DNA from 2 places in the Humibacter ginsengiterrae genome. Region 1 is predicted to be linked to the other one. Evidence: riboswitches for the same ligand, from Rfam matches in the RefSeq annotation. Region 1 holds a riboswitch; the other holds the start of a gene.
The links. A riboswitch is a leader RNA that binds a small molecule or an ion and turns the genes downstream of it on or off. The one in region 1 is predicted to bind thiamine pyrophosphate.

Region 1 (3,590 bases):
GAGCCCTCCTGCGCCGCGACATCACCGACATGAATTCGCGGACCTCGTGGTCTGCCGACGGTGAGGTCGTCGCCGGTCAGCAGAACGCCGCCCGGCGTTCCTGGTCGCCGTATGGCCTCCCAGCGAGGCGGCCTGTGTTCCCGGGGCAGCCACACCCCCGCCTCGGTGAGCTCGGTACGACTCCTCTCGAAGACGTCGTCCGGGCGGCCGTCGGCGAGGAGCCCTCCTCGGCCGTCGAGCACGACGACTCGGTCGACCAGGTCGAGCCAGATGTCGACCCGGTGCTCCACGACGACGAGCGTGGCACCGCTGGCCTCGAGCGCCGAGCGGACGGCGTCCCGAACCTCGACCACGCCATCCGGGTCGAGATTCGCAGTCGGTTCGTCCAGCAGCAACGCGCCGGGCCGCATCGCGAGCAGGCCGGCCAGCGCGAGGCGCTGCTTCTGTCCTCCGCTCAGCGCCGATGTCGGATGCCGCAGGTCGATATCGAGTCCGACGGCATCCAGAGCTGCATGTACCCGGGGCCAGATCTCGGCAGGGGGCACTCCGATGTTCTCGCACGCGAACGCCACGTCGTCGCCCGCGCGGGCGAGCACTGTCTGGGACTCGGGATCCTGCAGCAGCAGCCCCGCTCTACCTCGCACCGCTGCGGGTTCCGCGCCGTCGACGAGCAGCCGTCCTTCTGCTTCTCCGTCGTCGTCACCACCGAGCACTCCTGCGATACCGGCCAGCAGAGTGCTCTTGCCCGATCCCGACCCTCCGAGAAGGAGGATGCGCTCCCCCGGCGCCACGTGCAGGTCGAGGTGACGCACGGCCCAGGCAGCACGCCCGGCATGCCGCCAGCCCCACCCGGCCGCATGAATGGCGGCCGGGCTTCCGTCCACGGCCCCGCGGGAGCGGCTCACACCCGCTCCGTCACCTCACGGCCGGCGCCGAATCTGCTCAGGGCCCCGGTCTTGGCAAGCCCCTTCACGATCGCCCAGGAACCGAGGCCGCCGATGACCGCGCCGGAGAGAATCGTGCCCGCTGCATAGACGACCGCGAACGACGCCTTGGCCCCGGGATACCAGACCAGCAGGTCGAGCACCGACTCCCCGACCCCCGCTCCCGCACCGGCGATGAGAGCCACGACCCAGTTCCATCGCGCGTACAGCACGATCAGGAAGACGAGTTCGGCGCCGGCGCCCTGCACCAGCCCGGAGAGGAGCGTGAGGGGGCCCCACTGCGTGCCGATCAGTGCCGAGACGGTCGCCGCCACGAGCTCGGTGAACAGCGCGGCACCGGGCTTGCGAACGACGAGTCCGCCGAGCACGCCGGCGAACAGCCAAGGACCGTTGATGATGCCCTGGAGGCCGGGAAGCGCCGCCGTGATCGGTGCGCCGACGGGGTTGGATGCCTGATCCCACACCCAGAAAACCAGTCCGGCGACGACCGCGAGGACTGCGGCGACGACGATGTCGACGACGCGCCAGCGGAGAACTCTGCGGGTGCGCCCTGGGGTGGTTGCGATGGTTGCGTGCACGATTCGTGCCCTTTCGTTCGCTCAAACGTGGGCACGGGTGGATGCCCCGCACGTGCGGAGCGCCCGAGAGACGTAGCTCCCTGCGCTGGCATGACCCAGATCAGGTTCGACGGTCGAAGGTTGGAGTACCTTCCTCTCAGCCCGGCTCACCGGACTCCCGTGTTCGAGTGACGATTATAGTCGGTGGTGCGGTTCTGAGGACGGCTCACAGGTGACGACGGATTCCCAGGCGAAGACCCAGGAAACAGGCGCGTAATGTGGACCTCGCGCCCGCGCCGGTTCGCGGGCCAGCACCGAGGAGGCAGCCATGGTCATCATGTGGGTGCTCCTCGCCGTGGGGCTGGCGTTCGTCATCCTGCTGCGCCTCTATGTCATGCGGATGCGCAAGTTCGAGCGCATCGTCGCCGAACGCAGAGCCGAAGCGGCACGGCTCGCCGCGGCACGGGCCGCCCGGGACTCCGCAGCACGTCGCGCGCGCGAACTCGAAGAAGCCGAAGGGCGCACGACCACCGAGTGACGTGCCGGATCACCGGCACATTGCGCGACGCGATCGCCCCGTCGGCCGAGCGGTTCAGCGACGCCGGCGACGCAACGCGCGGAAGATCAGCGCGACACCACGCGTGGCGACCCAGGCGAACGGGATCGCCACCGCCAGGAGTGCGATCGGGTTCGGCTCGAACCGCACACCCGTCTTGTCTTTGATGTAGGCGCCGATCGGAACACTCGCGCCCCCGCCGCCCCCTCCGGATCCCGACGCCGGTTCCTGGGTTCCCTCTCCCCCGCCGAACCCGAACCAGGCGAGCGCCACCGGGATGACGGTCACGTCGTCGAGTTTGACCGGGTCGCCGTACACGGTGCGAACCCCTGCGGTGGACTTGACGGAGTCGGCGAGCTTGAGCACGAAGTCAGCCATGCGGCTCACGCTACCCGGGTTGCTCGCGCTCGCGCAGCACCTTCGCGTTGCCGGTGTCGCCTACGCGGCGCGGCCCGTTACCCACCAGTGCCGCTGAGGTGACCGCCCCCGCGCCGAACCGCGCCGCCACACGGTCGATCGCGTTCTCCGCGTCGCGCCAGTCCTCGTCGGGATCCCAGAGAACCGGCGCGCTCGATCCGTCCGGGAGCAGTTGCTCCGCTCGCACGCCCAGAAGCCGGATGGCGTCGCCCGACTGCAGCACGGCATCCAAAAGCGATGCAGCCTCCTCGTAGAGGCGACGACCGACGTTGGTGGGCTCGGGCAGGGTGCGGGACCGGGAGATCGTGCGGAAGTCGGCATAGCGCAGTTTCAGCGCCACGGTTCTCGACGTGAGACGGTGCGCGCGCAGCCGTGCGGCGACCTGTCCGGAGAGCCGGAGCAGCTCGCGCCGGAGCACCGAGGCATCCGTCACGTCGTACTCGAACGTCTGCTCGTGTCCGATGCTCTTCTCCCGCGACACTGGTTCAACGCCTCGGGGATCGACGCCGTTCGCGAGCTCGTGCAGCCTCACGCCCGACGCATCCCCCACCCACCGGCGCAACACGTCGAGCGGCGTCGACGCGACGTCGCCGACAGTTCGGAGTCCGTAGCGATGCAGGGTCTCCTGGGTAGCCGGTCCGACACCCCACAGGGCACCGATCGGAAGCGGATACAGGAACGTGAGCGTCTCGGCCACGGGAATCACGAGCATCCCGTCCGGTTTCGCCCTGGTGGAGGCGAGCTTCGCCATGAACTTCGTGCCGGCAACACCGACCGAACACGTCAGCCCCGTCTCAGCGAGAACTCGGCGACGGATGCTCGCACCGATGCTCGCAGGCGACCCGAGTAGTCGCACGGCACCGGCGACGTCGAGGAAGGCCTCGTCGATGCTGACCTGTTCCACCAACGGCGTCACATCACCCAGGATGCCCACCACCCGTGCCGAGTAGCGCGCGTACTTGTCGAAGTGCGGCTCCAGCACGACGACGTCCGGGCAGAGCCGCAGCGCCTGCGCCACCGGCATTGCGCTACGCACTCCGGCGAGTCGTGCCTCATACGTGGCGCTGGAGACGACGGACCGGCCGGATGCGTGCCCCACGATGGCCGGTCGCCCGC
Region 2 (3,590 bases), on a different contig from region 1:
GCGGAGGCGGGCGCGAAGGTCGCCGGCCTGCACGGTGCGGAGGCGAGCCGCGCGCTGACGATCGCGGCGGAGCCGGGACTCTTCGCGCAGCTCGAGCCGATTCTGGACGAGATCGGCGTCGCCGACCGCTGAGCGGGCGTCAGCCCAGAATCCACACCGCCGTGTCTGCAGGCAGCTCGTGGTCGTCGAGGGGCTCGCTCGAGACGATCACGTCGCCCTCCGGAAGCGGAATGGATGCCCGCCCCAGGTTCGCCAGCACCGTCACGTCCCCGTTGCGGAACGCCACCACGTCGTCGCCGTAGCCCTCCAGCCACTCGAGTATCCCGCTGCCCAGCGAGCGTTCCTCTCGTTCGGCGAGCAGCAGTTTGTAGAGCGAGAGCGTCGAGTCGGGCTCGTCGCTCTCCGCGTCCCGCGCCATCGTCGCCCACTCGGCCGGCTGCGGCAGCCAGCTCTTCCCGCTGTCGCTGAACCCGTACGAGGGACCGGACGCCGTCCACGGGATCGGGACGCGGCATCCGTCGCGGCCGTAGCGTTCGCCGTGCGTGCGGAACCAGGTCGGATCTTGTCGTGCGGAGTCGGGCAGATCGATCACCTCGGGGAGCCCCAGCTCCTCGCCCTGATAAAGGTAGGCCGAGCCTGGCAGCGCGAGCATCACCGTGGTCGCGGCGCGGGCTCGCCGCAGCCCCAGCGCCTTGTTCGGGCGGTACGGCGTCTTCGGCCCGATCCCGTGGCCCTGCGGGCTCTCATCCGCGAGTCCGAAACGGGTCGGATGCCGGATCACGTCGTGGTTCGAGAGCACCCACGTGCTCGGGGCGCCGACACCGTTGAACGCGTCGAGCGATTCCTCGATGACTGCACGCAGAGCATCCGGATGCCACGGCGTCTCGAGGTAGGTGAAGTTGAACGTCTGCTGCATCTCGTCGGAGCGCACGTACCTGGCGAGCTTGGCGGGCGGGCTCACCCACGCCTCTCCGCACAGCGCTCGGTCGCCGTCGTACTCCGCCAGCACGTTGTGCCAGTCGCGGAAGATGGCGTGGCCGCCTTCCTGCGCCCACATCGGCGAGCCGGGCTCCTCATCGCTGATGTCGGGCTCGAGCGTCACGCTGGCGCCGCTCATCGAGCCGCCGCGCTGCTCGGGCGTGTAGTCCGGCAGGCCCTTCGCCTTGACCATGCCGTGCGCGACGTCGATGCGGAATCCGTCCACTCCGCGATCGAGCCAGAACCGCAGGATGCCGCGGAACTGCTCCCACACCCAGGGGCTCTCCCAGTTGAGGTCGGGCTGCGACGAGTCGAACAGGTGCAGGTACCACTGTCCAGGGGTGCCGTCCGGGTTCGTCGTGCGGCTCCAGGCGGGGCCCCCGAAGACCGACTCCCAGTTGTTCGGCGGAAGCTCGCCGTTCTCACCCTTGCCGTCGAGGAACCAGTAGTGGCTCCTCGCCTCGCTGCCCGGAGCGGATGCCAGCGCCTCTTGGAACCAGCGGTGATCGGACGACGTGTGGTTCGGCACCAGGTCGACGATGACGCGTAGCCCGAGGTCGTGGGCGGCCGCGAGCATCCGGTCGAAGTCGTCGAGCGTGCCGAACAGCGGGTCCACGTCGCAGTAGTCGGCGACGTCGTAGCCGGCGTCGCGCTGCGGCGACGTCATGAACGGGGAGAGCCAGACCGCGTCGACACCGAGGTCTTGCAGAGCGGGCAGGTGAGCGGTGATACCGGGCAGGTCGCCGAAGCCGTCGCCGTTGCTGTCCGCGAACGACCGCGGATACACCTGATAGATCACCGCTGTGCGCCACCACTCGTTGCCGGTGCTGGTCGGCGTCGCTGCGGTGTCGCTCTGCGGGCCGGTCGCTTCGTGCGGTGCCTCCGACATGGCTTCCTCCGTCGAAGGGGCCGTGTTCACCGTTGTATTCACCACTGATACGTCCTTGATTCGAGTCGTTGCATGCGTGTCCATCCATGCTCTCGCACGTGCCTGATGACCGGCGGCTGCCCTTCGGCCGGAACGTTGATAGGGTGATGGCGATCTACACGGGAGCCCTTGCAAGGGCTGAGAGGAAGCTGCCGCAGCTTCGACCGTAGAACCTGTCCGGACAATGCCGGCGAAGGAAGTAGGGCTCCTCCATGGATTCGATCCACCCATCGCACACGCTCGCCTATCTGCGCGACGACGAACACGGCATCCGTGTTCCGGTCACCTCGATCTCGCTGGGCACGACGTCGGACGAGTCGTTCGTGGCCTACCGAACGGCCGGGCCCGGCAGCGACCCGGTGCTCGGGCTCGCGCCGTTCCGTGAGGAATGGATTGCAGCGCGCGGCGACACAGAAACGTACGAAGGCCGCGGCCGCGACCTGAACGACGATGGCAGGGCCGCGCAGCGCCGAGGTGCGGCCTCCGCCGAGTGGAAGGGCGCCAAGCCGGTGCCGCGCCGGGCCCTGGACGGCCGCACGGTGACGCAGATGCACTACGCCCGGCGCGGCGTGATCACCCCGGAGATGCGCTTCGTCGCTTTGCGGGAGAACTGCGATGTCGAGCTCGTCCGCGCGGAACTCGCCGCGGGGCGGGCGATCATCCCCAGCAACATCAATCATCCGGAATCCGAGCCGATGATCATCGGCAAGGCGTTCCTGGTGAAGGTGAACGCCAACATCGGCAACTCGGCGGTGACCAGCTCCATCGCCGAGGAGGTCGACAAGCTGCAGTGGGCGGCCACCTGGGGTGCCGACACCGTGATGGACCTGTCGACCGGGGACGACATCCACACCACCCGAGAGTGGATCATCCGCAACTCACCAGTTCCGATCGGCACCGTTCCGATCTACCAAGCGCTGGAGAAGGTGGGCGGCGACGCGAACGCGTTGACATGGGAGCTCTACCGCGACACCGTCATCGAGCAGTGCGAGCAGGGTGTCGACTACATGACCGTGCACGCCGGAGTGCTCCTGCGCTATGTTCCACTCACTGCCGAAAGGGTCACCGGGATCGTCTCCCGCGGCGGATCGATCATGGCGGGATGGTGCCTTGCGCACCACGAGGAGAACTTCCTCTACACCCACTTCGACGAGCTGTGCGAGATCTTCGCTCGCTACGATGTCGCGTTCTCGCTCGGCGATGGGCTGCGGCCGGGTTCCATCGCCGACGCGAACGACGCCGCCCAGTTCGCCGAGCTCGACACGCTGGCCGAGCTGACCAGGCGGGCGTGGGAGTTCGACGTGCAGGTCATGGTGGAGGGCCCCGGGCACGTTCCGTTCCACCTCGTGCGGGAGAACGTCGAGCGTCAGCAGGAGCTCTGCGACGGTGCCCCGTTCTACACCCTCGGACCGCTGGTCACCGATATCGCGCCTGGCTACGACCACATCACCTCGGCGATCGGTGCGACCGAGATAGCCCGTTACGGCACCGCGATGCTCTGCTACGTCACGCCGAAGGAGCACCTCGGTCTTCCGAACAAGGATGACGTGAAGACGGGTGTCATCACCTACAAGATCGCCGCGCACGCCGCCGACCTGGCGAAAGGGCATCCGGGCGCCCACGAGCGGGACGACGCGCTTTCGAGAGCGCGATTCGAGTTCCGGTGGCGCGACCAGTTCGCGCT

Region 2: another riboswitch for thiamine pyrophosphate. It lies ahead of thiC (phosphomethylpyrimidine synthase ThiC); the one in region 1 lies ahead of ACYVII_RS01575 (ECF transporter S component).

Annotation. Positions count from the first base shown of each region.
Region 1 is NZ_BAAGWY010000001.1:309,059-312,648, forward strand. Features, by position in the region: gene ACYVII_RS01570 (ABC transporter ATP-binding protein) at 1-905, opposite strand, end outside; gene ACYVII_RS01575 (ECF transporter S component) at 902-1,522, opposite strand; TPP riboswitch at 1,583-1,693, opposite strand; gene ACYVII_RS01580 (hypothetical protein) at 1,830-2,039, shown strand; gene ACYVII_RS01585 (hypothetical protein) at 2,094-2,435, opposite strand; gene dinB (DNA polymerase IV) at 2,446-3,590, opposite strand, start outside.
Region 2 is NZ_BAAGWY010000017.1:11,583-15,172, reverse strand. Features, by position in the region: gene ACYVII_RS16640 (inositol monophosphatase family protein) at 1-132, shown strand, start outside; gene ACYVII_RS16635 (glycoside hydrolase family 13 protein) at 140-1,867, opposite strand; TPP riboswitch at 2,016-2,122, shown strand; gene thiC (phosphomethylpyrimidine synthase ThiC) at 2,119-3,590, shown strand, end outside.